Regions from separate parts of the Peribacillus sp. NJ11 genome, predicted to be linked through region 1. Evidence: riboswitches for the same ligand, from Rfam matches in the RefSeq annotation. Region 1 holds a riboswitch; each other region holds the start of a gene.
The links. A riboswitch is a leader RNA that binds a small molecule or an ion and turns the genes downstream of it on or off. The one in region 1 is predicted to bind lysine.

Region 1 (10,610 bases):
AATGTTGCATTTGAAAGCATCGATGAATACCGGGATATTGAAACGTTGAATTCATATGACGAACTCGTCAATTCGCGTGGCTGGTCAAAAGAGCGGATGATGTCAGCCATTCACGCCCGTAGCAGGGATAATGCGAGGACACCGATTCAGTGGAATGATTCCCGGAACGCAGGATTCACAAATGGGAGTCCTTGGATTAAGGTTAATCCCAATTTTCCCGAGATCAATGCGGAAAAAGCCTACAATGATCCGAATTCCATTTTTCATTTTTATAAAAGGCTTATCCAAATACGCAAGGATCATGAAATCGTCGTTTATGGCCGTTTTGAACTGCTCTGTCCAGATGATGAACGAATATTTGCCTATACGAGAACGTTGGAAGAAGAAAAGCTGCTAGTGCTATGCAACTTTAAAGAGGAGCCGGCCTCCTATTCTTTGCCTGAAGAGCTGCATGCATATTCTGCTACAAGGCTGATCGGTAATTATGATCAGGAAGAAGAAGGAATCTCCACCAAACCTCTGCGTCCATATGAATGTCGTGTTTATCATTTGAAATGAAAAAAGGACCTGTTCTTCCCCGTTTAGAGAAGAGCAGGTCCTTTTACGTATTATTTTGATTTAAGGTCACATTCCTCAAGGGGAATGATTTTCGTTTTATGCTTAATTTTATAGCCGAACCATAGGACGAAAAATAGAATCAAGCCAATGTAGGAAACGAACATTGAATTCCAATCGATCCCATTGCTACTGAAGGCTTGATAGCCTTGTCCAATGATAATGATGATACAAAGGACAAGTGCGAATATAGGTCCGAATGGGAAGCCTTTGGCCCGGTATGGTAAAGCATTCATATCAAGGCCTTGAGCTACGTAGGCTTTGCGGAACCGATAATGGGCAATCGCAATCCCGACCCAGGTGACGAATCCGGCCATGCCTGAAGCATTCAATAACCAGATATAAACAACACCATCTCCGAAAAATGAAGCTAAGAATGCAACGCAGCCAACTAAGGAAGTCACGATAAGTGCATTCACTGGTACTCCTCTTTTATCTAACTTGCCAAGGAATTTCGGTGCTTTCCCATCACGTGCCAAGTCCCATAGCATACGGGTTGAAGCGTACATGCCAGAGTTACCGGCAGAGAGTACGGATGATAAAATGATCGCGTTCATGATGGATGCGGCAAATGCAAGGCCCGCACGTTCAAATACAAGCGTGAATGGACTTACGGCAACATCTTCACTCAATAAACGTGAATCCGTAAACGGTATGATCATTCCAATTACAAAAATTGCAAGGATATAGAATAAGATGATGCGCCAGAAAACGGATCTGATCGCTTTAGGGATATTTTTTTCCGGATCCTCACTTTCACCAGCCGTCACTCCAAGCAATTCCGTTCCTTGGAAAGAAAAGCCAGCTGCCATGAATACGCCTAGAATCGTGAAGAACCCCCCGTTAAAGGGACCTTCGCCCATTGTGAAATTGGAAAAACCAATTGGGTCTTTCCCACCCATGATTCCGAGGATGATCAAAACACCAGTGATCAAGAATATGACGACCGTCACGACTTTGATCATGGCAAACCAGAATTCCGTTTCCCCAAAACCTTTAACGGACATGTAATTGATAAGAAACATTGTGATTAACGCAATGGCACTCCAGATAAAGGAAGGACTATCCGGGAACCAGAACTTCATAATTAAGACAACGGCTGCTAATTCAGCGGCAATGGTGATTGCCCAGTTATACCAGTAGTTCCATCCAATCGCAAAACCGAAAGACGGATCGACGAATTTGGATGCATAGACACGGAACGAACCGGCCACTGGCATGAACGCTGCCATTTCTGCAAGACTTGTCATTAAGTAATAAACCATGATGCCGATGATCGCGTATGCCACCAAGGCACCGCCGGGTCCGGCTGAATGAATGGCACCGCCACTTGCTAAAAATAAACCTGTTCCAATCGTTCCACCTAATGAAATCATCATCAAGTGCCGCGCTTTCAGGCTCCTTTTCAATTCAGTAGGGCTTGATGCTTGTTGTGAATTTGCCAATTGATGTTACACTCCTTTTTATTGGAAGGGAACGAAAAATAAAAAAACAGCAGTCGAAAAAGATCGACGGCTGTTTATAATAAACCCGTTTATCCTTCCGAAGATAGCTCCCCACGCTTTTAGAAAAAACGTGACAGTGATGTTCCTGTTCGAAAACACCGCCAGCCAAGGTATACATGGAATATACCCAAACTTCGGCAACTTATCCTTTCAAACGGAGTCTTTAATTTTCCAGAATCTCGTCCGTTTTACTTTTATAAGCTGCAGCCTCTAACTCATCGGTAAATGAGGAAGTATTCAATTTTCTTAAATCGTTGCGCCATCTTGTAATTGACGACGGACGATTATACTCATGAAATTCATGCAATAGCTAATAGATTGCTAGTAATTGAGTAAACTTTACTATATCAAAATTATAAAATAATCTCATGGATATCGCAATGATTATTTTATGTGGTTATTTTTTCCTAGTTCAAAAAAGTCTGGAAGATTTGATGATACAAAAGTAAAGCTATTCTTAGCGTTATTAAACGCTCCTTCTTTTTATAAGGGCGTATTCCAGTTTTACATGTTTGACCACCTCAGGATTCTCGAATAGATCAACTGCCATTTTCCCAATCCATTCCAGCGGTAAGGAAATGGTCGTGATTTCGAGCATTTCACTCAGGCTATCATTATTGAAGCCGAGAATGGCCACATCTTCAGGTACCCTCATGCCAGATTTCTTAGCTGTTAGAATGAAGCCTGCCGCCGTGTCATCATTAGTGATGATGATGGCCTCAGGTTTATTCACCATCGAATTCCAATCCTGAAACAATTGTTCACCGTCTTTGATGTGATAACTGCCTTCAAACAGCCAATCTTTATTGTTTATAAGTTGATGTTTACTCATGATATCGTTAAAAGCCTTTGTGCGGAGAGAACTGTTTCTGCTCTTTTTACGGCCAAGACTGTATCCAATTTTCTGATAACCTTTAGCAATCACGTATTCAAGGGCACAGGAGAAAGCTGCATAATGATCAACGCTGATGGATGAAAATTCAGCCTGGGCTGTATCTTCACATAAGATAATCGGTCCATATTTTTGATACTCCAAGAGGATTTTCATTTCCGAAATTCTTGAACAAACGATAATGCCATCGAGTTGCTTCATTTGCAGCATATTCAAAGCCTGGATTTCTTTCTCTCTTTCGTAATGGGTCTGAAAGATGACTAGATGACAGCCGATTGCATTCGCCTGTTTAGAAATTCCGTTAACGATTGCCCCGTAATATGGGTGATTGGTGAAGGGGATGATGATGCCGATAAGATTTGTTTTGCCTTTAGAAAGATGGATGGCGTTGATGTTTCTCGAATAATTCAAACGGTCAATGGCTTGTAAAACGCTCGCTCTTTTTTCAGGGCTTACATAAGGATGATCATTCAATACACGGGAAACTGTTGAGACAGATACACCAGCACTTTGAGCAATTTCTTTAATATTTGTCATGGGATCACCGTATTTTCTTTTTTTATATTGTACAGTATGAAACCCATTTCAAAGCAAGAGAACACAGTGGGGCTGCTGAAGATTTCTTCAAATAAGCTCTTGTTCTGGTATGGGTTTCATCCTTTAAGATTGGGTTAAGTCTTAGAGGAGGAGGAGATCATGATGGTCCAAACTTTAATTACCCTGTTTGTACTTTGCGGAATTGAATTGGGATTGGCGTACCTGGCAATTTCATTGAAGTCGGAAAAATGAGTGGCAGCGCACATGGAATGCCGGATGCCAGTCGGGAATTACGCGATTTACTCTGAATTCCACGGCATTAGGCGTGAAATTCGCCATTTTCCTAGTGAATAATAAGGAATTACTCGTGAATACTGCATTTACTCGTGAATTTTGACACTTTACTCGTGAAATCCGCGCATTTACTCGTGAATTTTGACACTTTACTCGTGAAATCCATGCATTTACTCGTGAATTTCACGTTTTCCCGCCATAAACAATCGAAATAGACCCTCTAGTTTATTTTCACCATTAAAACTCCACAATATAAATATAACTTCATCGTTTACGTTTCATGTTACGGAAGGAAGAACTTTTCTTCATATAAATGACTGATTGTCCGGAAGGTCCACGTGATATTCCGGACAGTTTTTTGCTGTTTGTAAAGTCATTCGCTGAACTCAAATCCCGAAGTTATTTTTGGGTATTTTTAATAAAATGATTTATCTGCTTTATGAAAAATAGTTGCACTTTTTCCGTATACTTGTGTATAGTATAAAATAAGTTGTGTAGAGGAAACTTTTTAGCATTTGCGACAATGTAAAAAAATTTATGCTTAATTTTGCACATGGCAAACATTTTTAGAAAGATGAAAAAGGGAGGGAATATGGATGGGTTTTCTAAAATCTATTGGGGGCGTGCTTGCTGCATTGCTGATTTTAACGGGGTGCGGCAATGACGCGGCCGAAAGGGATAAAGGTAATAGCAAGTTGAATGTCGTTGCAACAACGGGAATGATTGGGGACTTGGTTGAGAATATCGGCGGTAAACATGTAGAGGTCACAAGTTTAATGGGACCGGGAGTCGACCCCCATCTATATAAAGCAACACAGGGTGATGTGAAGACACTGGATTCGGCTGATATGATTTTTTATAACGGTGTGCATCTTGAGGGGAAAATGACGGATATATTTGAAATGATGAGCAAGGATAAACCGACGATTGCCGTAACGGAGGATTTCAAGGAGGACCAACTTCGAAAAGTTAGTGCGACGGAACATGATCCCCACGTATGGTTTGATGTAAAGCTTTGGATAGTAGCGGCGGAAGCAGTTAAGAAAGAGTTGATTGCCACCGATCCGGACCATGAATCAAGTTATCGTAAAAATTATGAAGAGTACGTACTGCAGTTGGAGGAACTTGATAAATATGTTCAAGATGAAATAAATGAAATACCAGAAGATCAACGGGTGCTCGTTACAGCACATGATGCTTTTGGATACTTCGGCCAGTCATATGGTCTGGACGTAAGAGGGCTTCAAGGGATCAATACATTATCGGAATATGGATCAAAAGATGTGACCGATATGCGGAATTATCTTGTAGAGAACAAAATAAAAGCGATTTTCATTGAGTCTAGCGTGCCAAGGAAGGCTATCGAGGCTGTGATTCAAGGTGCCGAGAAGCAGGGCCACAAAGTGGAAATTGGCGGTGAATTATTCTCGGATGCAATGGGTGAAAGAGGGACGGAAGAAGGAACGTATATCGGAATGGTCCGTCATAATACCGACACCATCGTCCGTGCTTTGAAATAAGGGGGAGAAAAAATGTATCAATCAGCTTTAAAGGTCGAGAATTTAACGATTGCTTATCATAAGAAACCGGTTGTTGAAGATGTCTCATTTGAGGTGCCTGAAGGGAATTTAATTGGTATCATTGGCCCCAATGGAGCAGGGAAATCCACCTTGATAAAGGGAATACTCGAATTGATTCCAAAAATATCGGGGGAAATCACAATAAAGGGATCTACTTATAAATCGATGAGGAAGAGTATCGGCTATGTACCGCAGCGGGAGTCAGTGGATTGGGATTTTCCGACCAACGCACTCGATGTCGTGATGATGGGCAGGTATGGTCATCTCGGATGGCTGAAGCGACCAGGGAAGGCCGAAAAGCAGAAGGGGATGGAGTGCCTTGATAAGGTGGGGATGGCTGAATACGCTAACCGCCAAATCAGCCAGCTATCAGGCGGGCAGCAGCAAAGGATATTCCTGGCCCGTGCATTGGCACAGGAAGCGGATATTTATTTTATGGATGAACCGTTCGTAGGGGTGGATGCCGCAACAGAGAAAGCAATCATACAATTGCTGATGGAATTGAAGGAAAAAGGCAAAACCGTTCTGGTTGTGCACCATGATCTTTCCACCGTGAAGGAATATTTCGACTGGACGATGTTATTGAATAAAAAGGTGATGAAGATAGGTCCGACAGAAGAAGTTTTCATTCCCGAATACTTACAGGCAACTTATGGAGGCCGCCTAGCGATACTATCAGACACAAGGTCCGGCCTGTTATTAAAATGAGGTGTACACGATGAATATACTGGATATTATTACTGATCCAAATACAAGGTGGATTTTGCTGGGCACGATGTTCCTTGGATTAAGCAGTGGGGTCATCGGCAGTTTTGCCTACCTCAGAAAGCAGTCTTTGCTTGGCGACACACTCGCACATGCAGCGTTACCAGGTATCTGTGTCGCCTTTATGTTAACTGGAGTGAAATCCACTTCCTATTTTCTTATAGGAGCTGCCCTGTCTGGCTTAGTGGCTGTTTTCTTAATCAGTGTGCTAACGCGATACAGTAAGATCAAGCAGGATGCGGCCTTGGGAATCGTCTTATCTTCCTTCTTTGGCTTCGGAATTGTCATGCTTACACAGATTCAGCAGAGCGAGTATGGAAACCAGAGTGGATTGGATACCTTTTTATTCGGGCAGACGGCTTCAATGGTCATGTCCGATGTATATATGATGATGACGGTTTCCTTTATACTCATTTTCACTTGTACCGTGTTTTTTAAAGAATTCAAATTACTATCCTTTGACCCTGGGTTTGCCAAGGGGATGGGATTGCCGGTTGTTTTTCTGGATTATTTCATCATGATGCTGATCGTGGCAGCTGTAGTGATCGGTATCCAGGCTGTAGGCGTCGTATTGATGGCATCTTTACTAATCACGCCAGCCGTTTCTGCGAGGTATTGGACGGAGCGGCTGCATATCATGGTCATCCTGTCCGGTGTATTCGGAATGTTGAGCGGTGTGTCTGGAACGTTGATCAGTACCTCAGTGAATGATTTGCCAACAGGACCTTTAATTGTCTTATCCGCGACGGTATGGTTTTTCTTTTCCATGCTTTTTGCACCTAAACGCGGAGTGCTTTCATCTGTATGGAGAAGGGTATCGACAAAAAGGAAATATTCTCTCGAACAGGATAGAAGGAAAAGGAGACACTCATCATGAATGATTTTTGGATTATTTTAGTCGGAGCATTGGTGGCGAGTTCTTGCAGTGTATTAGGATGCTTTTTGATAGTCAGGAAAATGACGTTGATAGGGGATGCCATCAGTCATTCCGTTTTGCCGGGAATCGTATTGGCATTTTTAATAACCGGGACTCGTGACTCGGTTCCAATGCTGATCGGGGCAGCTGCTCTAGGTTTACTTACAGTATTCTTAATCCAGCTGTTCCAATCGTCGGGCGTTCAATCTGACGCAGCGATCGGGATTGTATTCACTTCCCTTTTTGCAATGGGGATCGTACTCGTGAGCTTGTATACGCAACAAATAGATTTTGACCTGGAACATGTCCTTTATGGCGAAATAGCCTATACTCCCTGGAACACGATGACCATCGCGGGAATCGAGGCTGGACCAAAAGCTGTTTGGATCGTCGGCGGTTGCTTCATCCTGAACCTCATCCTGATTTTCCTTTTCTTCAAACAGTTTAAACTCGTATCCTTTGATCCATCACTTGCGGCTGCAATGGGAATTCCTGTACTGTTCTTTCATTACTTATTGATGAGCCTCATTTCACTGACAACTGTAGCTTCTTTTGATAGTGTAGGTTCCATTTTAGTAGTTGGAATGCTCATCATACCTGCGGCAACGGCTTATCTGCTGTCAGACCGTTTAAGCCGCATGATATTGGTCAGTATCGGGGTCGGGGTGCTAAGTTCCATCATCGGTTATTATTCAGCTTCCATTATGGATGCTTCGATATCCGGTTGCATGGTGGGATCGGCCGCCATATTATTCGGATTGGCCTTTCTCTTTTCCCCAAGCCATGGATTGGTCAGCAGATTGCTGAAACGGAGAAAATCAAAGGAATCACATGCATAACTCCCCCTGCCTACAGGCTTCATGGAAATAACTCCGTGAAGCCTGTAAACTATTCTTCTATATAGTTGTGATTTTATTTGTTTAAAGTATAATGAATAAGTGTATTTATAGATGTATAGCAGGAGCCTTTTTAAGGGAGAGTTAAGTATGGAAGAACAAAATAAATTTTCATCACGAATAGATTTTTCTTTGGTCACAATATTGCTGTTATTATGCGTTGGAAGTTGCTTAGCAATCTATAGTGCCCAAACGACTGGACAGTACGCTGAAAACTTCTTAATTAAACAAATTTTTTGGTATATAGTGGGAATCGGAATCGTATTAGGGTTCATCACCCTGGATTCGGATCAGCTGAAAAAAATCTCTTGGTATGCCTATGGCTTCGGATTGTTTTTGCTTTTTTTGCTGATCATTATGCCAGATACCATCGTTCCTGTCCGGAATGGTGCGAAAAGTTGGTTCATCATTCCGGGAATCGGTTCGATTCAGCCATCGGAATTCATGAAGGTTTTCCTGATCCTGGCTTTAGCGAATGTCATCTCAAACCATCATCTCAAAAACACGCTGAAAACAATTCAATCGGATATGTGGCTACTTATTAAAATCGGTCTTGTGACTGGTGCCCCCTTATTGTTAATCATGCAACAGCCGGATTTGGGTACATCGCTTGTCATCATGTCAATCATGCTCGGAATGATTTTCATATCAGGGGTATCATGGAAGATCCTGCTACCGATCGTTTCGGGAGGAATTGTCGTCGCTTCAGCGGTCCTATACTTCGTCCTTTGGAAGCCGGAAATCCTGGAAAAATACCTAGGGGTAAAATCTTATCAATTCGGCCGTATCTATTCTTGGCTGGATCCATATAATTATGCCAGCTCCGAAGGATATCACTTAACCAAATCATTACTGGCTATCGGCTCCGGCCAGACCACAGGCAAGGGAATCGGTTCGAGGGAAGTGTATTTGCCTGAGAGTCATTCGGATTTCATCTTCAGTATCATCGGTGAAGAATTCGGCTTCATCGGATCTAGCATCATTATTTCCTTGTTTTTCCTATTGATTTACCATATTACAAAAACGGGAATGGACACGAAAAATAACTTCTATACATATATCTGTGTCGGCGTTATAAGCATGTTGACGTTTCATGTTTTTCAGAATATCGGCATGACTGTAGGCCTTTTACCGATTACGGGGATTCCGCTTCCATTTGTCAGTTATGGAGGAAGCTCGCTAATGGGGAACATGATGGCCATGGGCTTAATATTCAGCATTCGGTATCACTATAAGAAGTATATGTTTTCAACGGATATCTAAATGGAAAGCCGGCCCACCATGGGCCGGCTTTATTTGTAGCAAAAAAACAAAAGGAGCAGAATCTGCCCCCTGAATGTTTACTTATTGAATGTTCGATCCAGAAGGAAATTGATTTTTATATCCGGAAAATTGTTTGTACGATTGGCCTAAGCTGGTAGCTTGCGCCTTTTCTAAGCTATACCAGCCTTTTTCGAACATAAGGTTAAAGAGCTCACGCTGCATCTCCTGATTTTCTTTTGATACGGAGAAAATGTCTTGGAATAATGCTTGGTTACTCATTTCATGCAAGGCAACGGAAAAGGAGTTACAAAAGTACTTTTCAGTTGTAAGCATATCATTTATAAAATCCCTGTCATTCATTTGCGGTGTCTTTGCTACAGGAGATTCTGGATTTTGGACTTTGTTTTCATTGGGCATCAAGAACCCTCCTTTACTGGTATTGTTGTTGACCCTGAATTTGGTCCGGGTTCAAATGTTTCAAAATGGTATCGTAATGGCGTTGATGCATGAGACCGCACCGATTTAATGCATCAATGATTTGCGGGTCCTTGCATTGTGTGGCAAAAAAATGTGCTTTTTTAATCGCATTCAGATTCCATGCAAGCATATCGGTTAAGTATAAGCTATCTTTCACCGAAACCATTTCCGGCGGCTGCTTCATAAAGCCGGTGGACTGCTGTTGGCTGTTAAACGAATTTTGCTGTTCCATCATTCTACCTCCTTAAGTGTTCTTTAAACGAACTTAATTTTCCCTTAATGAAATTTATTTATTCTTGATTCTAAATATCTGAAAAATGAATTAAATGGTAAAATAATCTTGTGCATCTATTTTCCAAAATGATTTGGAGGGGAATGCAGATGGAAGGAATATTGAAAAATCTATTTCTTTTTTTATCAAAGAACAAAAGCATGACAAAGGCAGCGAAAAAATACGGGCTGCGGTTTGGTGCATCTCGTTTCGTGGCAGGAGAATCATTGAATATGGCATCTGGTGTGATTTCAGATCTAAACCGGAAAGGGCTTGCTGTTACCCTTGATTATTTAGGTGAATTCATTGAAGATGAACATGAAGCAGGGAAGATGGCAGATGAGTGTATCGAAGCGATTCGCATGATTGGCAGAAATCAACTGGATTCACAGTTATCCCTGAAGTTGACCTCGATGGGCTTGGATGTGTCCGAACGGGTCGTAATGAATAACATGCGGAGGATTTTGGATGAAGCTAAAGCCCATCAGGTTTTCGTGACGCTTGATATGGAGGATTTTCCGCGCTGTCAGCCAACTTTGGTTGTATTCAAAAACCTAAAGTCTGAATATAATGAATTGGGGACCGTAATCCAAGCTTAT
Region 2 (10,610 bases), 1.2 Mb from region 1:
ATGAATTCCTCATCATTACGTTCTGGGAAATCAGGTTTGTAATGCGCTCCGCGGCTTTCGTCACGGTTTAACGCACCAATTGTGATTACACGAGCCAATTGCATCATATTTTGCAGCTGTCTAGTGAATGCAGCTCCTTGGTTACTCCATTTTGCCGTGTCATTGATGTTAATTTTCTTGTAACGTTCCATCAGTTCAAGAATCTTGTTATCCGTTTCTTTCAGCTTGTCATTGTAACGAACTACAGTAACATGCTGTGTCATCCACTCACCAAGTTCTTTGTGAAGAACGTACGCATTTTCGTTACCATCAAGGGACATGACTTCATTCCATTTTTCCTGTTCTTGTTTTTCGTACCCTTCAAACAACGAAGAAGAAATGGATTCTGAAGTTTTATCAAGACCTTCAATATATTTAACGGCATTCGGCCCAGCGACTGAACCACCATAGATTGCAGAAAGAAGTGAGTTCGCACCAAGACGGTTACCGCCATGTTGAGAGTAGTCACACTCACCAGCAGCGAATAAACCTTTGATGTTAGTCATTTGGTCATAATCCACCCAAAGTCCGCCCATGGAATAGTGAACGGCAGGGAAAATTTTCATTGGAACTTTACGTGGATCTTCACCCATGAATTTCTCGTAGATTTCAATGATTCCGCCAAGTTTTATATCAAGTAATTTAGGATCTTTATGTGATAGATCCAGGTAAACCATGTTTTCTCCATTAATGCCAAGCTTCATGTTCATGCATACGTCGAAGATTTCACGAGTCGCGATATCACGAGGTACTAGATTACCATAAGCAGGGTATTTTTCTTCAAGGAAATACCAAGGTTTTCCGTCTTTATATGTCCAGATACGTCCACCTTCACCACGAGCGGATTCACTCATTAGACGAAGTTTGTCATCTCCAGGGATTGCAGTCGGGTGAATTTGAATGAACTCACCATTTGCATAATTTACACCTTGTTGATAAACGATGGAAGCTGCTGAGCCTGTATTGATCATTGAGTTAGTTGATTTACCGAAAATGATTCCAGGGCCACCGCTCGCCATGATGACTGCGTCGCCAGGGAATGATTTGATTTCCATTGAAGTCAGGTTTTGAGCTACGATACCACGTGCTGTTTGTTCATCATCGATAACAGCTCCAAGGAATTCCCAGCCTTCATATTTCGTTACAAGGCCTTCAACTTCATAACGGCGAACCTGCTCGTCCAATGCGTAAAGTAATTGTTGACCAGTCGTTGCACCAGCAAATGCTGTACGGCTATGTTGAGTACCACCGAAACGACGGAAATCAAGAAGACCTTCCGGAGTACGGTTGAACATAACACCCATACGGTCAAACATATGGATGATAGATGGTGCTGCTTCGCACATCGCTTTAACCGGCGGTTGGTTAGCCAAGAAATCTCCGCCATAAACTGTATCGTCGAAGTGGATATATGGAGAATCCCCTTCACCTTTTGTATTTACTGCCCCATTGATTCCGCCTTGGGCACAAACTGAGTGAGAGCGTTTAACAGGCACTAAAGAAAATAAATCAACCTGTTGTCCCAGCTCTGCTGCTTTGATCGTAGCCATTAATCCAGCTAGACCTCCACCAACGATAACTATTTTACCTTTACCCAATTCTGTCACTCCCTTATTTCCATTAGCCAAGCTATGTTTTTCCTAATACTTATAAATGAACTCTATCTTCTTATACGAAAGCGAAAATTGCGCTAATTCCGATATAAGAAAGAAGAACGAAAACGATCAATGTAAAGTAAGTCATGATTTTTTGCGATTTAGGTGAAACTGTAAGACCCCAGCTCACTGCAAATGACCATAATCCATTAGCAAAGTGGAAAATTGCCGAGATAATACCAACAATATAGAACACAATCATAAATGGACTAGAGAAAATTTCAGCCATCATGTCAAAGTTAACTTCAGCACCCATAGCTGCTTGAATTCTAGTTGCCCATATATGCCAAACAAGGAAAATCAACGTTATGATTCCAGTTAGACGTTGCAACATGAACATCCAGTTACGGAAGAAACTAAATCTGCCTAAATTGTTTTTTGCTGTAAAGGCAATATAAATTCCGTACACAGCATGGAAAATGAGCGGTAGATAGATGACGACCCATTCTACCAAAATCTTCACGGGCGTATACTCAATTAAATGAACTGCCCCATTAAAAGTCTCTTCTCCTTTTGTTGCCATAAAGTTTACCGATAAATGAAAAATTAGGAATAGACCAATTGGAATTACTCCTAGAAGTGAATGAAGCCTGCGATTCCCAAACTCACGATTTTTTGCCACTAAGTGCCCCCCCTTAATTTGTGAAAAATCATGCAAAGATAAACTGGTGGCTACCTTTTATCTCCGCGTGAAAATACAGTATAGAGTCAAAAAAACTCCTCTATACTTCCTTTACAATTATGTGACATGTCCATTTTACTCCTGACTTCTATGTGCGTCAAGAAAACGGATACAAGAAATCTCTTTTTCAGAATAGATTTTATTGGATTAAATTGGATATTTTTTGTTTGTCAAGATGATATTTTGAAGAAATTTCAAATTTAACTATTAATATCTCGGTATAATTTCTCATTTTTTCCCAATTGTTATTTAAATAAATAAAAAACAGTATAATTTGCAAAAGAAATACGTTTATAATAGATTTACAGAAAGAGGCGATAAACTATGAAAAAAAATATTGCTGCTGCGATAGAAGAAGAGATTCAAGCTGAAGAAATTCAAACTGAAGAATTCCAAGTTCCAGCTTTCGGATACGAATTAATCAGAGAAGTTCTATTGAACGATATTCTCGGAAAAGACTCTAATCAAATCCTCTATTGGGCAGGTAAACAATTAGCAAGAAAATTCCCATTGAATGGCGATCAGGAAGTGATTGAATTTTTCCAGAGCGCTGGATGGGGCAATCTGGAAATCATGAAGTATACGAAACACGAGATGGAATTATCCCTGACGGGTGAAATAATCAGCCGCCGCCTGGATTTACACCCTGATTGTCACTTCCAACTTGAAGCCGGTTTCCTTGCCGAGCAGTTTACACTGCAAAAAAAATTCCTCAGCGAATCAACGGAAGAAATCAAACGCCGCGCAAAAAAAGTGATATTCACCATCCAATGGGATCCCAGAGATCCAATCTATTAAGCCCTTAAAACAGACTTACCCTTTTTACCGGAAGTCTGTTTTTTTATTGGACTCCTTACACTCAAGCTAGCACATTTGCATGCTGCCCAAGTTTAAATGCTTCATGAAGAGATTCGACCGCCTTCACCATTTCCTTTTCATTGACGACAGTCGAGACTTTAATTTCCGATGTGCTGACCATTTTCACTTGGATGCCTGTATTGGCCATCACTTCAAACATCTCGGCAGCCACTCCTGGATTGGATACCATACCAGATCCGACGATGGACACTTTGGCCAACCCACCCTCCGTTTCGATTCGGTCGAATGCCAATCGTTCTTTATTGTTTTCCAGCACGATCAATGCCGCTTCCGTATCTTCACTTTTTGTGGAAAATGATAGATTGGTCGTATCCTCGGCAGTCATGCTTTGAATGATGATGTCCACATTAATCCGGTTTTTCGCAAGTGTCGTGAAAATTGTGGATAATGCACCAAGTGATTGGGGCAAACCATAAATTGTGACCCTAGTAATACTGTCTTCAAAAGCAATGCCCCGTACAATTAAGTTTTCTTCCATAGTTGCTTCCTCCTCTATGATCGTTCCTGATTCTCTCTCCATGCTCGAACGGACTTCAAGCGGGATTTGATAATTCTTTGCATATTCGACAGCCCTTGGATGTAGGACGCCCGCCCCCAGGTTTGCTAGTTCCAGCATCTCATCGTAAGAAATGGATTGAAGTTTTCGCGCACCTTTTATGTAGCGTGGATCCGTAGTGAAAACACCCGTTACATCCGTATAAATATCGCATCTATCCGCATTCAGCGCTGCAGCGATGGCAACCGCCGTCGTATCGGAACCACCCCGCCCTAAGGTAGTGATTTCCCCATTTGCATCGCTCCCCTGGAAACCGGCTACGACCACAATTTTCTTTTCCTGGAGCTGGGCTTGAATCCTTGTAGCATCGATGTTTAAAATCCTGGCATTCCCATGAACGGATTCCGTTTGCATACCTGCCTGCCAGCCTGTGTACGAAATGGCTTCATGTCCTTTTTCAATCAATGCCATCGTTAACAGGGATATCGTGATTTGTTCCCCCGTCGTCAATAGCATATCCATTTCCCTCTTGCTCGGGGTTCCGGAAATATCTTGGGCCATGGAAACCAATTGATCTGTGGTTTTCCCCATAGCTGAAACAACGACTACCACACCATTTCCATTCTCCACTTCCTCGATTACCCGATTGGCAACATTTTTGATTTTTTCTACGCTTCCGACGGATGTTCCGCCGAATTTTTGAACGATTAATGCCATCCTAATGCACCCTCTCTACCTTTTTAGGCAATAAAAAAAGCAATGAGAAATATCTCATTGCTGTGATCACATATCTAATACTGTAAACACAGTGAGATAGCTCTCCAGGGTATTAACCCTGACAATCCGCCATTTATTAAATGTCAGACCAGAAAAACAAGGTATGAGTCTTGTCTTCCTTCGGCGTCATCCCCTTTCAAAACCTTTCATGGAAGCTCATACTTCTCCAGGTTTTTACTCTTGAATTCCGCACCTCTATCAGCACTTTTAAGTTGTCTAGTTAAAAATTCTTTTTAATCATAGCATAGGGAATAGTCGGTAGCAAGATTATTCTTGTAATTTTCTTACGATTCCCTCGGCTACCCCTTTTGGCATGCCCGCTTCCATAATTTCCTCGGCCGTTGCCTCTTTGATTTTCTTCAATGACCCAAAATGCCTTAACAATTGCTTCCTTCGCTTTTCCCCAACACCTGGAATATCATCTAGCTGGGAGTGAACCGCATTTTTCCCGCGTAGCTGGCGATGAAACGTAATCGCGAACCTATGCACCTCATCCTGAATTCTTTGCAATAAGTAAAATTCCTGGCTACGTGAATCAAGTGGTACGAGTTCAAGCGGATTTCCAATCATCAACTGCGAGGTCCTATGCTTTTCATCCTTTATGAGACCTGATAGTGGAATATCAAGGCCCAATTCATTCTCCAATATATCCCGAACGGCTTCCACATGGCCCTTTCCACCATCGATGATGATTAAGTCCGGAAGTGGCAGCCCTTCTTTCAATACTCGTGAATACCTTCTTCTGACCACTTCACGCATCGATTCATAATCATCAGGTCCCTGGACCGTCTTGATCTTATATTTACGGTACTCCCTTTTTTCCGGTTTCCCATCAATGAACACGACTAAAGCGGAAACAGGGTCACTTCCCTGAATATTGGAGTTATCGAAAGCTTCAATTCGGTGCGGGGTGTAGATGCCTAATTGGTTCCCGAGGTTTTCCACCGCATTGATGGTTCTTTCTTCATCCCGTTCAATCAAGGAGAATTTTTCCTGAAGGGCGATGGAGGCATTTTTATTCGCTAATTTAAGCATGTCTTTTTTCGATCCCCGTTTCGGGTGAATCGTTTTGACACCAAGGAGCCCCTCGGCCATTTCGGCATCCACTGACTCAGGCAGCAAGATTTCCTTTGGTTTAAAGTGGTTGGTAATCTCGTAAAACTGACCGAGGAATGTAAGTAGTTCCTGTTCCGGTTCATCATAGACAGGAAAAAGTGAAACATCTCTTTCTATCAATTTACCCTGTCGGACAAAAAATACCTGAACGCACATCCAGCCTTTATCATAGGCAAACCCAAATACATCCCTGTCGATGAAATCAGTCGTCATCATTTTCTGCTTCTCCATCGTAATATCGATGTGGGCAATTTTGTCACGGAACTCCTTGGCCCTCTCGAAATCGAGATTTTCCGATGCCTCCAGCATTTTTTCAGTCAGTTCTTTTTTTATCTCAGTATGTCCACCGTTCAAGAAGCGGTTGATATCATCCACCATTTTCTTATATTCCTGTTCCTCAACATCATAAACACATGGGGCCAGGCACTGGCCAAGGTGATAATAAAGACAAACGCGATCAGGTAGGGTATTGCATTTTCTAAGAGGATAGATGCGGTCGAGCAATTTTTTCGTTTCGTTAGCTGCAAAAGCATTTGGATATGGTCCGAAGTATTTCCCTTTATCTTTTTTTACTTTTCGCGTAATGATTAGACGTGGATGACGTTCCGCCGTAAGCTTGATGAAAGGGTACGTCTTATCATCCTTAAGCATGACATTATATTTTGGATCATGTTTTTTGATTAAGTTCAGCTCTAAAATAAGGGCCTCGATATTGGAAGAGGTGACGATGTATTCGAAATCTTCTATCTCATTCACAAGCCGAAATGTTTTTCCATCATGAGAACCCGTGAAATAAGAACGGACACGATTTTTCAACACTTTCGCTTTGCCTACATATATGATCGTTCCCTGACGATCTTTCATTAAGTAACAACCAGGTTGATCGGGAAGAAGGGCAAGTTTATTCTTTATTTGTTGGTTCATGCATTCAGCCTCCTGTTCTCCCATTTTACAATTATTATATATCAAGATAGCGAAAAAAGCTTCAAGTCCGCAGACTTGAAGCTTTTTTTAGCTAACTTACTATTACGCGTGTTTTGCAATAAGTTCAGCAAGTGCTTCTTTAGGTTGGAAACCAACAACTTTATCCACCACTTCACCGTCTTTAAGGACGATTAATGTCGGGATGCTCATCACACCGAATTTCCCAGCTGTTTCTTGGTTTTCATCTACATCCACTTTTACGATTTTCGCTGTATCGCCAATTTCAGTATCAAGCTCTTGAAGAACAGGAGCGATCATTTTACAAGGTCCGCACCATGGTGCCCAAAAATCTACAAGAACTACACCTTCGCTAGTATCTGTTGTGAAAGTTTGGTCAGTTGCATTTACAATAGCCATATATATTTCCTCCTCAAAATTACTCAAATAACTAAAGTCAGTATACCATTATTGCTAGAAACGATGCTAATATTTTGCTTCAGTGGTAGGATGTCCAAAAAAAGAGTAAATATGCAGGCTCAAACCTTGCCTAAAAGCCAAAAAAAATGAAGGGGCAAGACATGTATCGGCTTATGCCAAATGTCTTGCCCCTCATCAGAATTTATTTCTTTTAAGCGTTAACTTTTAGTTTTTTGAATTCTTCCGTAAGTAATGGAACGACTTCGAAAAGATCCCCGACAATTCCATAATCAGCTATATTGAATATGTTAGCTTCAGGGTCTTTGTTGATGGCAACGATAACCTTGGAGTTGGACATCCCCGCTAAATGCTGTATCGCTCCAGAAATACCGCAGGCGATATAAAGGTCTGGTGTAACGACTTTACCCGTTTGCCCGATTTGCAAAGAGTAATCGCAATAGTCCGCATCACATGCACCGCGGGAAGCACCTACCGCTCCGCCCAGTACTTGTGCCAGTTCCTTCAATGGTTCAAAACCATCTTCACTTTTCACGCCACGGCCACCTGCGATGATTACTTTTGCTTCTGAAAGGTCGACCCCTTCACTAGCTTTTCTAACAACATCTTTGATGATTGTGCGTAAATCCTTAATATCCACACTTAATGCAGAAACATCACCAGAGCGGGACTCATCTTTCGCTAACGGTTCAATATTGTTCGGACGGATTGTCGCGAATATCACGCCATCTGTAACAATTTTCTTTTCAAATGCTTTACCAGAATATATCGGGCGGGTGAAAACGATATTTCCGCCTTCTTCTTCAATGGATGTAACGTCGGAAATCAATCCTGATTCAAGCTTTCCAGCCAATTTAGGTGCAAGGTCTTTTCCCAGAGCCGTATGTCCAAAGAAAATCCCTTCTGGCTTTTCCTGCTCGATGACGGCAAGCAAGCCTTGCGCATAACCATCTGAAGTATATTGTTTCAATAGATCATTTTCGACTGCAACAACCCGGTCTGCACCATATTGGATCAATTCATTTCCGAAATTTTGAACACTGTCACCAACTAAAACACCTACGATTTCCCCGCCATCTGCAGCAAGTTTAGCCGCACCGATAGCTTCAAATGATACATTTCTTAGTGAACCGTCGCGAACTTCGCCCAATACAAGAAACTTTCTAGCCATTTATAAAAACCTCCTGTGCTCTATTTTATCTATTTGTCGTGTGTTGTTGTTTTAAAAGTACCGTTTCGATTAAATCACTTTTGCTTCGCTGCGTAATAATTGAACAAGTTCGCTGACTTGGGCACCGATTTCGCCGTTCAATACTTTTCCAGCTTCTTTTTTCGCAGGAAGGTAGATTTCAATCGTTTTTGTTTTTGCTTCAACATCTTCCTCTTCCAAATCCAGGTCATCCAATTCCAATTCTTCAAGCGGTTTTTTCTTCGCTTTCATGATTCCCGGCAAAGAAGGATAACGTGGCTCATTTAACCCTTGTTGAGCTGTCACTAACAATGGAAGAGATGCTTCGATCGTTTCAGAGTCCCCTTCGACATCCCGGATAACGCTTACATTTCCATTTGCAATGTCCAGTTTAGTAATGGTTGTAATATAAGGAATTTCTAAAATCTCGGCAACTCGTGGACCCACTTGACCAGAACCGCCATCGATTGCAACGTTCCCTGCAATGATTAGATCGGCATTTTTACCTTTTAAGTATTCGCCTATAATTTTGGCAGTCGTGAATTGATCGCCATTTTCTATGTCGTCCTCAATATTTATCAATACGGCTTTGTCAGCCCCCATTGCAAGCGCTGTGCGTAATTGCTTTTCAGCCTCTTCGGTTCCGACAGAAATAACCGTTACTTCGCCGCCTTGTGCATCTCGCACCTGGATTGCTTCTTCAACAGCATATTCATCGTATGGATTAATGATGAATTCTGCTCCATCCTCATTAATTTTCCCGTTGGATAGTGTAATTTTTTCTTCTGTATCAAATGTTCTTTTCAGCAGTACATAAATGTTCACGATAATACCTCCCGAATGATTTGAGTTTTGAAGATTATGAATTTTATTGATATATATTATTGTATTCTTCAAATTTCATCAAAATCCTGCATGATATATAAAAATAGTTATTTATTTCCCTGTGAATACAGCTTCTCTTTTTTCCATGAAAGCGCCAATTCCTTCTTTTGCGTCAGCAGTATCGAAAGCTTTGCCAAAGAGGTCGGCTTCCCTTTCCACACCTTTATAGTAGGAATCATGCTTGGAATAATTTAATAATTCTATAGCCGCCTTTAAAGCCAGAGGGCTTTTCTTGGCAATTTTATTGGCTAGTTCCTTCGCTTTTGGAATCAGTTCTTCATCCAGGAAAGCATGGTTGGCCAATCCGCATTGCACAGCTTGGATACCTGTAATCGGTTCACTTGTAAACAGCATTTCAGCGGCCTTTGCCATACCCACATAACGAGGAAGACGCTGGGTGCCAGCAAATCCAGGGATTAAGCCCAACTGCAGTTCAGGCAAACCTAGTTTAGCCTTTTCGGTTACCAAACGGATGTGACAGGACATGGCCAGCTCCAATCCTCCGCCAAGCGCCGCACCATGGATGGCTGCAATGACCGGCTTTGGAAAAGATTCGATTTTCTCGAATACAGATTGACCATTCTTGGTCAGCTTCTCGAAAGCCTTACCGTTTGTCACTTCCGTAAACTCTTTAATGTCTGCTCCTGCAGAGAAAAATCTTCCTTCACCATGAAGAAGGACAACCCGTACGGCTTCGTCTTGCTCAATTTGATCAAAGGCCTGTGACAGCTCTCCGATGATTGCCGTGGAAAGCGCATTTGCTGGTGCATGATCAATCGTTATAAATGCTACATGATTTTCGACAGAAAGCTTAAGGTATTCCATATCTATCCCTCCTGGCATCTAGTCAAACTTTTTTGAAAATTCTATATGTATCACTTCCCGGTAAGCCGGAAAGCATATTAACCGATTCTTTCGAGGATGGCTAGCCATCCTCGATTAAAATCGTTAACTTTTCAAGCCACAGCCGCCAATTAGAAGGCGGTGAACGTCTGGTGCAAGGTCTGGGAGCGAATACTTTTGCTCATTCATGACCCAAGTCGTCACTGTTTCGTCAATCGTTCCAAAAATCATCTGCCTGGCAAGTAAATTATTTAAATCAGGCAAAAATTCGCCGTTCTCTTTTCCTTCTTTAATGATCTGATCGATTAAATTTAAATATCCTCTTAACACATCATTAATCCTTAGGCGTAATTCTTTATTCGACTGTCTTAATTCCAACTGAGTGACAATTGCTAAATTCACGTCTTCTGAAAGGTTTTGAAAATGTTTTTGGATGAGCACATGCAGTTTATCCGAAGCTGTGGTCTTTCCTTTTAGTTCTTCTTCGATCTGTTCCACAAAATAGCCCATCTTTTCATGGAATAATGATATTAAGATATCTTCTTTATTTTTAAAATAAAGATATATGGTGCCATCCGCTACGCCTGCCTGCTTGGCGATTTTGGATACTTGGGCTTGATAGTAACCGTTTTGGGCAATGACGATAACGGCCGCATCAATAATTTGGTTATACTTTGGTCTGTTGCGTTT
Region 3 (10,610 bases), on a different contig from region 1:
GGCACGCAGTTAAACAGATCTCTCATTTCATATAATTTTTTAAATTATTCGCCAGTTCATTTTCGGTTAATTAGCCTAGAAGTGGCTTAGTTCATTATGGAAAAGGAGTATTTTGTTTTTGAATTAAATTTTTCTCCCTCTTCTAAAACAATGGAAGGGAAGTGGGAATGATGTATGGAATCAGGCAGCCCTTGTGTTTCTAAACATAATCCTAAATGCTTTATGATAGGGACACCATGGACTATATAATGACCCTCTAGTTGGTTTCCTGTGTATAAAATAACACTGGGTTCATCTGTTTCGATTACCATCACGCGCCCACTTTCCTGATCAACCAACCTAACTTCTTGTTGATAGTTAGTACTTAATACAAACGGATGGTCATATCCATATCCCGCTAATACATTTTGTGAATGCGATGATTGTAAACCATCGGCTACTTTTCTACCTTTTCGAAAATCAAAAGGAGTATTTTTCACATCTAAAATTTTCCCTGTAGGTAAAAGATCATTATTCAACTCTAAAAATTTATCGCTTTTAATCGTTAAGATGTGTTCTGAAACATCGTTCTTAAGGTCCCCACTCAAGTTAAAATAAGTATGATTGGTCACATTTAGTAATGTTTTCTTATCAGAAGTTCCATAATATGAAATCAATAATTCGTTATCATTTGTTAAGGTATAGCGTACTATCATAATTACATTCCCGGGGTATCCTTCTTCTCCATCCGGACTCTTATAGGTAAACTCTATAGTTGCCTCCCCATCATTTTCACTAACAGATGCATCCCATATCACATTATGGAATCCACTACTGCCACCATGAAGATGATTTTGATTTTCGTTTTGTGGTAAAGTATAAGTGATACCGTCTAGCTCAAATTGTGCACCCGCGATTCTACCAGCTACTCTCCCTATCACAGCCCCAAAATAAGAGGCATCCTTAATATATTCCTCCAGGTTGGTATATCCCAATACAATATTCTCTAACATCCCATTAGAGTCTGGAACTAAAATTTTAGTTATAATACATCCATAATTAATACACTTAATTTGCATACCATTTATATTTTCCATTGTAAACATGTCAACAACTCGACCATTAATTTTCCCAAACTCCCCTTGCCATACTGTCATTTTTGTCCTACCTCTTTTCACAATTTCTTTAATCATTTAAAAAAAATGGTTTTTTTAAATGATTAAATGAGTTGACCATGGAGGATTTTCTGATTCTAAGGCACTATTGGTTTTACATGCTCAAAGAAATATAAAAATAAAAGCTACCACTTTCTTTCGCCTCTAACCTCCTACAAATCCTTCCATATCGGCCTCTTAATATAGTTAAAGCATTGTTTTCAAATAATTATCTCTATTCAAAATGCAACACTGTATCAGTGCCATGTCAATTTTTTCACTATTTACGGAACATTTTTAACCTTTCATTTAGATCCTGCGTTTGGGAATATACCCTTTTATAAAGTTCAAAAAGTTTTTGATATTTTTCAACATTTTCTTGAATAGGTTTGTATGTTTTGGCAGGTTGAATAAGGCGATCTGAACATTCTTTTAAGGATTCAAACCATCCGCATCCATAAGCGGCCAACATAGCTGCCCCCATTCCGGGACCTTGTTCACTTGATAGTTTTACTATATTCGCATTAAAGATATCGGCTTGAATCTGTAGCCAGGTTTCATTCTTTGCACCTCCACCAATGGAGATAATGGAATCGATTGATTTTCCGCTTTCTCGAAAAATTACGACGGACTCATGTAACGAGAAGGTAATTCCTTCGACGACAGCTCGAACAAAATCTTTCTTATTATGGGCAGCGTCCATGCCAATGAAACTTGCTCTGATTTGCGCATCTGCATGAGGTGTTCGTTCACCCACTAGATACGGAGTAAATAGTAAGCCGTTTGCACCTACAGGAACTTCATCGATACCTTCTAACATCTCTTCAAATGTTTCATGTTCTGCAAAGACATCTTTAAACCAACTTAAGCTAAAACCTGCTGCAAGCGTAACACCCATCGTATAAAAAGCATTTTCTGCTCCATGATTAAAGTAATGAACTTTCCCTTTAAAGTCACGATCACTTTTTTTCTCATAGGACAAGATAACGCCTGAAGTTCCAATGCTACATAACGTTCTTCCGTCTGCAAGAATTCCAGATCCAATTGCACCACTTGCGTTATCAGCGCCTCCTGCGAATACCTTTGTTGATTCGGATAGACCAGTCTTATCAGCGAAGTCTGGTGTAATTGTCCCAACACAAGCATGTGACTCAACGAGTGGTGGACAAAGATCAGGATTGATTTGGAATAGCTCACAAATCTCCTTACTCCACTCCTTCTCACCCACATTCAAAAGGAGTGTTCCAGCGGCATCTGAATAGTCCATATGAATTTGCCCTGTCATACGGTAGCGTAAATAATCCTTTGGCAGCAAGAATAGATCTGCTTTTCCAAAAATTCTCGGTTCATTTTCCTGGACCCAAAGAAGTTTTGGAAGTGTAAACCCTTCTAGTGCTGGATTCTTCGTGATATCTAATAAACGTTTATTACCAACAACATCATAAATTCTCTTGCATTGTTCTGTTGTTCTTGTATCATTCCAAAGAATGGCATTGCGCAAAACATGTCGGTTTTCGTCTAATAAAACAAGGCCATGCATTTGCCCTGAAAAACTAATTCCTTCAATATCTTGAATATCCCCTTCAAATTCCGAAGTAATTTCAGTGATTGCTTCCTGTGTTTTTAAAAACCATTGTTCTGGATCTTGTTCATTGTAGCCTGATTTTTCTTGTATTAATGGATAGGGCTTAGATTTTTCTATACTTATTTCTCCATATTGATTCATTAACAAAACCTTTACAGCACTTGTTCCCAAGTCAATTCCGAAGACATATTTCATGACAAAAACCTCCTCATAATAAGAATAAGCTAGAAATACCTATATATTTCCAGCTTGCTCTTCTTATTAAACTAGTACTCCACTGCTAACATTGATTAAATATTGATTGATGATTGACTTTAAACGTTCTTCTCTCCCAGATTTATTCTTGATTTCCCCAAGCTGTAGGGCATAGGCCTCTAGTTTATGGAGATCAGTATTCCCTTCTACAATGTCGAGACCAATTCCCTCTGTATAGCTTTGATATCGTTCAGAAATTAAACTTTCTAATACATTGTCGTCAATTAGTTTTTGGGCAACCTTTAAACCAATGGCAAAGCTATCCATTCCAGCAATATGAGAGTAGAAAAGATCTTCTGGCTCGAATGATCCTCTTCTTACTTTGGCATCAAAGTTCAAGCCGCCTTTTCCTAAACCACCATTCTTTAAAATCTCATACATGGCAAGCGTAGTAGTATACAAATCAGTAGGAAATTCATCCGTATCCCATCCTAACAACGGATTCCCTTGGTTCGCATCGACAGAACCCAGCATGCCGTTGATACGTGCTACACGAAGCTCGTGTTCAAATGTATGACCTGCTAATGTAGCATGGTTTGCTTCAATATTAAACTTAAAGTCATCCTGCAAATCATATTTTTGGAGGAAGGCTAAACCTGTTGCCACATCGAAATCATACTGATGTGTTGTCGGTTCTTTTGGTTTTGGCTCAATGAGGAATTGTCCTGTAAATTCGATTTCCTTCGCATAATCAACAGCCATATGGAAAAAGCGGCCAAGGTTATCCAGTTCAAGTTTCATATCTGTATTTAAAAGGGTTTCATAGCCTTCGCGTCCACCCCAGAATACGTAGTTGTCTGCACCTAATTCTTTCCCAATCTCTAAGCCTTTCTTTACCTTTGCTGCAGCATACGCATAAACATCTGCATTACATGATGTTGCTGCACCATGAACAAAACGTGGATGTGTAAACGCGTTTGCGGTGTTCCATAAAAGCTTTGTTTTACTTGTGCTCATGTATTCCTTAATCATGGCGACAATTTGATCAAGATTTTTATATGTTTCACTTAATGTAGTTCCTTCTGGTGCAATATCAAAATCATGAAAGCAAAAGAATGGTGCATTTATTTTTTCGAAAAATTCAAAGGATGCCTCAACACGCGCTTTTGCTAAATCCATACCTTGAAACTTATTCCAAGGGCGAATCATCGTTGCATTCCCAAACGGATCTGATCCATCTGCTGTAAACGTGTGCCAGTAAGCTACGCCAAAACGAAGCAGCTCTTCCATTGTCTTCCCATTGATTTTTTCCTCTGGATTGTAAAATTTGAAGGCAAGCGGATTTGTAGAATTCGCTCCTTCGTACTGAATGCGGTTAATGTTTTCAAAATAAGTCATTTGATTTCCTCCTAAGATTTAATTGAAGAAACTTGGCTACCAATTGGCACTGATGTTTATTAAATTTGTGATATTCTTTGCAGGAAATACCAAGCACATCTGCATTGTTCATCTGGATGATTATCAAAAGATAACTCAATCATGCTGCCAATAAAAAAGAAAGAGAATTCCAATTAATTGTTACCGTTTTCATTTTCTCGCTAACCGCGAGTTACATATTCTGATAAGACCCTACCTCTTATAGAAAAGATTATGAATATTCTTAATGTTTGAATCGAGTATAGCAGCGCAAACTTAGTTTGTCTAGTAAATCAACTAAGTTTTGTTATAATAAATATTAAGTTTTGTTATAATAAATATTATAAGAGGGGATGAAGTAATGCAGTCAATAACTTGGAATCAACAAGTAGTCAAAAAAAATAACAAATATTTTGTTTTCCAGACTATTATGGAACAAGAAGCTTTATCGCGGGCAGATATAGCACAATACACCGGTTTAAACAAATCCACTGTTTCATCATTAGTAAATGAATTATTAGAAGCTGGCCTAATTTATGAATCTAGTCCAGGTGAATCGAGCGGAGGTCGTCGTCCTGTTCCCATACATATTAATCAAGTTGCTGGATACTCAATTGGTATTGATATAGGCGTTAACTATATTTTAGGAATTTTGACTGATTTAAAAGGAAAAGTTCTTATAGAAAAAACACAAATTATTAACGACTCTTCTTTTAATCTGATCCTCCAGATTATAAAGAAAATGATTTACTCCTTGATGAAGGAAATGCCTTTTAGCCGCAATGGCATCATAGGGATAGGAATTGGAATTCCTGGCATTGTCGATAAAGAGGGAAAAGTTCTTCTCGCTCCGAATCTTGGGTGGAAAAATATATTCATCAAACAGGCTATAGAAGAGGAATTCAAAGTTCCAGTGATTATTGAAAATGAAGCAAATGCTGGTGCATATGCGGAAAAGCAATTTGGGGTTGGTCAAGACTATCAAAATATCATTTATGTAAGTGCCGGTATTGGAATTGGGGTTGGTATCATTTTAAATAGGGAATTGTATCAAGGATTAAATGGATATTCTGGTGAATTGGGTCATATGATTATTCAAATGAATGGAAAACCCTGTACTTGTGGCAGCAAAGGCTGTTGGGAGGCTTATGCATCTGAAAATGCCTTACTGAAGGAAGCTACAGGAACTGGAACAACCCTAGAGTCAGTAATAAAATCAGCTGCAGAAAAAAATGAAGCAGCCCTTCAGGTATTTCATCAAATTGGTTGTTATTTAGGATTCGGGATTAGCAACATCATTAATACATTCAACCCTGAACAAATTATTATTGGGAATCGTCTTGCAATGGCAAAGGAATGGCTAGAGAAACCAATTAAAAAAACAATCGATAACCATACACTCCCGTTCCATCAAGAAGACTTACAAATTGATTTTTCTAAGCTCTCCATATACTCTGTTGCGTTAGGTGTTTCTGCCTTTGCGGTTGAGAATTTTATTAAAGGTGAATTGCAAGAAGTTTAAATATTTCGCTTGCCTTTGCTCCTCCCACTCAAAACTATTTAAAAGCTCATCATTCTTTATAATAGTTATTGATTTTACTCTAGTGAGGTGCCCCTAACATTTCGAGAATTTTATTTCGAGAAACTTTGTGGCAAAAATAAATTTTATATATTAATAAATAACGGAGCTTGGAACTATAACAACAACAAAGGAAATTTTTAGTGGCAATCAGTGTAGGAAGTACCACAAATACTCCCCTATTTTAGGTGAGGGCCTCTTATATCCTATTTTGTTACAAATAAACGGCAAGGTTCTGAACTGACCTAGCAGTTTGAGAAACATATAAAACTCCAAGTTTAGGCTGCCTTAAAACCATATTGTATGGGGCTAAGGTAGTCTAATTTTTTTGTAGTCGGTCCTTATTATAATAATTTAAATATCTTTCGATCCTTAATTTTACCTCCTCATTGCCAAGGAAATGGAATTTAACTCTCAGAAATTCTCCTGTTTTGAGACTGGCATGGAAAGATTCTATTACCGCATTATCAGAACGTGTTTTTCTTGTCTAAAATAATCTTCGATCATTTTCTTTTGAAAAGCTTTATGTTCAGGTAAAATCAAGGCTGCCTGCCACTTTAGAATTCCTCGGTCATGAATAGTCATCAGGGGGACCTCCCTTTTTAACCACGTATACGAACATAAGTTCTTTCGCAAGTGAGAAACTATCAAATTCGATAAACGCGGAAAAAAGTAAAAATACATGTATTTTCTTAGTATTGAAGTATAGGGAGAATAAAAAGTAACTTATACGGTTGACTTAAAAAGGTTTATCCTGAGGAAACTAATTCATACAATTTGTTTTATAAAACTATTATATTGAGTTTACATAATAACTAAAAAAGATGAATCCACCCCAATACTGTAGCCTTTTCCATCGTTATCCATGTATTCTTAAAAAAAACTTCAAAATTGACCTTGCAATAGAAAGGATTACTTGTTATATTACAGTCAATTAAATATTTTCTTACTTCATACTTTTTGAAGTGAGGATAGAGGAGCAAAGACCATTAGTACACATTTTGAGGAGAATGAGATCCTATGACTATTGTGGAAAGGGGAATTTGCCGAAGCGGAAAGAATCTCATGTTCTTGAAGCTGGTTCTGCTATTGAATAAATACAGGACTGTCATATAGGAAACTATATGGAGGGCTATCTTACGCGCGGAAACATTTTTTTGATAAATATTGTTTCTACTGCAGCAGCGAATCCTCGTTGTTGCTTTTTTGCGTTTATTCCTGAATGGCCCTAACCACCTCTGAATTTTTTTAAAAAATTATACAAAAGGGTGTGAAGTTATGAATTTTGGCCAAGTTTTAACCGCAATGGTTACCCCGTTTGATCATAATAATGAGGTTGATTTTAATGCTACGAGAACTTTAGTAAATTATTTAATTGCTAATGGTTCTGATGGATTAGTTATAGCTGGTACAACTGGAGAGTCTCCTACATTAACTGCAGAGGAGAAAGTAGATTTATTCAAAATTGTTGTAGAAGTTGTTAATGGAAGAGTTCCAGTCATAGCTGGAACTGGCTCAAATAACACGAAAGCTTCTATCAGCTTAACACGGCAAGCAGAGGCAGCAGGCGTTGACGGAATAATGCTCGTTACCCCCTACTATAACAAGCCGTCTCAAGAAGGATTATTTCAGCACTTTAATGCTATTGCCCAATCAACATCATTACCGGTAATGCTTTATAATATCCCAGGACGGAGTGTTGTAAACATGTCAGTAGAGACGATTGTTAGTCTCTCAAAAATTAACAATATTGTGGCAGTAAAAGAAGCAAGTGGTGACTTAGATGCCATGGCACAAATCATAAGCAAAACAACTAGTGATTTTACATTGTACAGCGGCGACGATGGGTTAACATTACCGGTTTTAGCCATCGGTGGAACAGGCATTGTTTCGGTTTCTTCACACATAATTGGTAATGAAATGCAAGAAATGATCAATAGCTTTAAAAATGGTGATGTCCATGGTGCCGCTACTACACATCGTAACCTTCTTCCAATTATGAAAGCATTATTTGCTGCACCAAGCCCAGCACCGGTAAAATCAGCATTAAATATGCGGGGTTTAAATGTGGGAGGTGTCCGCTTACCATTGGTCCCTTTAAACTATGAAGAAAAAAGAGCACTACAAATAGCTCTACACCCTAGTAACGTAGAAGCAATTTTGTTAAATAAATAAATGATTCATATAGCGAGTCTTTAATACAGATTTTCTAATTAATAATCATATAAACTGGAGAAATTTTAAAAAGCAGTGCAACTCCGAAAGAAGTGCACTGCTCTGCTTTCTAATCGATGCACGACTCAGGGTTAAAAGCTAGTAGAAATAGTTAGAGATAGCTAGAGATAATAAGGTTAAAGATATTATTTCGTCAACTGAACCAACATTAATTATATAGCCTGACCTTTAATTCACCGCGTTTTCCAACAATTTGTACAACGGATAGAGCATCCCGACGCTAGCCCAGTAGGTCCCAAAAATCCCCCGGAAGTTTCAGCAATAGGACACCAAAAAAAATCTTCTTTAAGTTATAAATAATTCAAAGCACTGTAGGCAAATTAAAATATAGGCGTATATTCTAACGAGGTTTATGGTACATTACAAAAATAGATTTCTTCTTTTGATAGCTTTTTTAAGCTATCCATAAAAAAGAACCCTGAATTTGACTTTTCTTATTTATTCTTATAGATGGAAGCATTTAATCTACTTGAAGGAGACTCTTTTATGTCTATAGAGTGGTATTTATTGAGGTCCCCGTAGCATATCTAAGACCACTTAAATAAAAAAATGAATCAGGAAGAAATTAAGCAGCATTACCTGATCCATTATTCTAATTTTATTTCCTTTATTGAATTCCTTTTATCTTGTTAAATAAAGAAATAAGTTAGGAGTTATATTTTTTATTAAGTTCTGTTTGTTTGCATTTAATGTTGTACGTTTTAATTCATTTGTTAATCGGAAAAACTCTACCTTATTTCGGTTTTTCAATGAGTCATCGATTTGTTTTTCAATTTGGACTTTCCTGTAATCGGCAAGGGCTTTTTTAAGTACATTTCAGCGATCACTTCAGGTTCCAGTAGCGTTTCAGGCAATTGCTTCTCCATAAGAAACCAACTCCTTTACCTTTTTTCTATTATACTGAGTACCTTGAGGATTATTATTATTTTGTAAAGTGCTTGTCTGGCTCCTTTTTCTATTTTTCATCGGAATTATCACACCGGGCAAAAGATCCTTAAAAGGCTAGTTTCACAACTATCCTTTTAAGGACCTTTTTTTGACCGCTTATTAAAAATAATCCTCAAAGTTCAATAAAATGGCCTTCATGGCTTGGCTTGAGTTTCCCTTTTCTTTAATCCTTTTCAGAAAGTCCATGAACAAAATCACCAGTAAATCCTCGACCTTCAACTCTTCATCCATCAAGTATGGGGAAATGTCATGCAGGAATACCTCACCCCGGTAAATCTCCGACTCCTTTATTCGAAGGGTGATCTCTGCTCGTTTTTCTTCTGAGGTCACCTCGATTTCCTCTTCCCTTTGCTCGAAAGAGAAAAGGTTGGTCGTCACCTGCTTCAATACCCTTTTTTCAATCATCGGCCGTTCCAGGAATTTTTTCTTGGAAGAAATCAAAAAGGGACAGATCTGTTCATATTTGGCCCCTTTTTTCACTTGTTCCAAAAAATCAAAGTATAAGAGGGCGATAAGGTGATACAAACTTAGGTTTTGCGGAGCCTCTTCAAACAAATCCTTCATGTCCTCGACGAATACCTCCCCCCTTAAAAATTCATAATAGGGTACCTCGATTTGCAGATATCGATATTTTGGTAAGAAGTAATCAAAAAAACTCTTTTTTTCCTTTGTCCCATAAACCAGCTTGTTCGATAAAAGGTTGAATTGACTATAGGATTTCTTCAATGGAACCCCCTCTTTCTAACCAGGCAACCGTATGATGGATCATGCAAAAGGCAACCCTCCGATCGGAAAGGTCCTTTAAGATGGCGACTTCATGCAATCCTCCCCTTTCGCCGTATTCCGTTTCCAGCAAGTAGGTATGCATATATTCCTTCGTGTCCGCATAGTCCATTGCATAATTCACATCCTTCCATCTAGTCAAACCGAACCTTAGCAATAAGGTATTGCAGGCCGTTTGCGTCAAGGATTTTCCCGTTTTTTGCTTATATATCGGATTTAACGTTTTGCAAAGGGTCCGGAGCTTGACCTTCATGACATAATCGACAGGGAACTTAATGTCATGCTGCTTGTCCTTCCTGACTTTCCTCACCGACGTTATTTGGTACGAAGAACCTTCGGAAGATGTTTTTTGAATAGCTTTTGGTTTTGGATCCTTTTTCTTCATTTCCTCGAAAAAAGGGTTCAATGATGTCATCCCTTCCCTCCTCTCCCCTCTCATTCTGTAAAAATGGGAACATACCTTAGGGTCACTTTGCCAGTTTTCCACTTTACTAACAATATAGTGGGGAAGAGGTCACTTTAGAACCGGGGAATGTATGAGCTTCCTTTACCATGGCGATACTATTTAGCAAGAATATTAAATTGCGAGGGATATATATGATGAAAAAGAACAAAAAGGATACGGAGATAAAGAAGCAGTTTGCGAAATTAATGGAACAGGCGGGTAAAAAGGCCGGAGGAAAAATTGTAAAGGTAAAGATAAAGTAAGAAGAAAGCGAAGGAATAACATTCTGAC

Region 2: another riboswitch for lysine. It lies ahead of QUF86_RS13480 (aspartate kinase); the one in region 1 lies ahead of QUF86_RS07665 (amino acid permease).
Region 3: another riboswitch for lysine. It lies ahead of dapA (4-hydroxy-tetrahydrodipicolinate synthase); the one in region 1 lies ahead of QUF86_RS07665 (amino acid permease).

Annotation. Positions count from the first base shown of each region.
Region 1 is NZ_JAUCFO010000001.1:1,571,404-1,582,013, forward strand. Features, by position in the region: gene QUF86_RS07660 (glycoside hydrolase family 13 protein) at 1-558, shown strand, start outside; gene QUF86_RS07665 (amino acid permease) at 609-2,060, opposite strand; lysine riboswitch at 2,157-2,341, opposite strand; gene QUF86_RS07670 (LacI family DNA-binding transcriptional regulator) at 2,587-3,549, opposite strand; gene QUF86_RS07675 (metal ABC transporter solute-binding protein, Zn/Mn family) at 4,440-5,363, shown strand; gene QUF86_RS07680 (metal ABC transporter ATP-binding protein) at 5,376-6,131, shown strand; gene QUF86_RS07685 (metal ABC transporter permease) at 6,142-7,065, shown strand; gene QUF86_RS07690 (metal ABC transporter permease) at 7,062-7,943, shown strand; gene QUF86_RS07695 (FtsW/RodA/SpoVE family cell cycle protein) at 8,091-9,263, shown strand; gene QUF86_RS07700 (spore coat protein) at 9,345-9,680, opposite strand; gene QUF86_RS07705 (hypothetical protein) at 9,694-9,972, opposite strand; gene QUF86_RS07710 (proline dehydrogenase family protein) at 10,122-10,610, shown strand, end outside.
Region 2 is NZ_JAUCFO010000001.1:2,729,780-2,740,389, reverse strand. Features, by position in the region: gene sdhA (succinate dehydrogenase flavoprotein subunit) at 1-1,637, opposite strand, end outside; gene QUF86_RS13490 (succinate dehydrogenase cytochrome b558 subunit) at 1,708-2,316, opposite strand; gene QUF86_RS13485 (YslB family protein) at 2,701-3,174, shown strand; gene QUF86_RS13480 (aspartate kinase) at 3,236-4,468, opposite strand; lysine riboswitch at 4,558-4,734, opposite strand; gene uvrC (excinuclease ABC subunit UvrC) at 4,796-6,568, opposite strand; gene trxA (thioredoxin) at 6,671-7,012, opposite strand; gene QUF86_RS13465 (electron transfer flavoprotein subunit alpha/FixB family protein) at 7,197-8,174, opposite strand; gene QUF86_RS13460 (electron transfer flavoprotein subunit beta/FixA family protein) at 8,244-9,017, opposite strand; gene QUF86_RS13455 (enoyl-CoA hydratase) at 9,129-9,902, opposite strand; gene QUF86_RS13450 (fatty acid metabolism transcriptional regulator FadR) at 10,026-10,610, opposite strand, start outside.
Region 3 is NZ_JAUCFO010000003.1:108,302-118,911, reverse strand. Features, by position in the region: gene QUF86_RS28510 (aldose epimerase family protein) at 87-1,136, opposite strand; gene xylB (xylulokinase) at 1,414-2,913, opposite strand; gene xylA (xylose isomerase) at 2,980-4,311, opposite strand; gene QUF86_RS28495 (ROK family transcriptional regulator) at 4,691-5,851, shown strand; gene QUF86_RS28865 (IS3 family transposase) at 6,228-6,365, opposite strand; gene QUF86_RS28490 (hypothetical protein) at 6,365-6,493, opposite strand; lysine riboswitch at 6,873-7,051, shown strand; gene dapA (4-hydroxy-tetrahydrodipicolinate synthase) at 7,187-8,083, shown strand; gene QUF86_RS28480 (IDEAL domain-containing protein) at 8,765-8,905, opposite strand; gene QUF86_RS28475 (hypothetical protein) at 9,191-9,817, opposite strand; gene QUF86_RS28470 (hypothetical protein) at 9,801-10,289, opposite strand.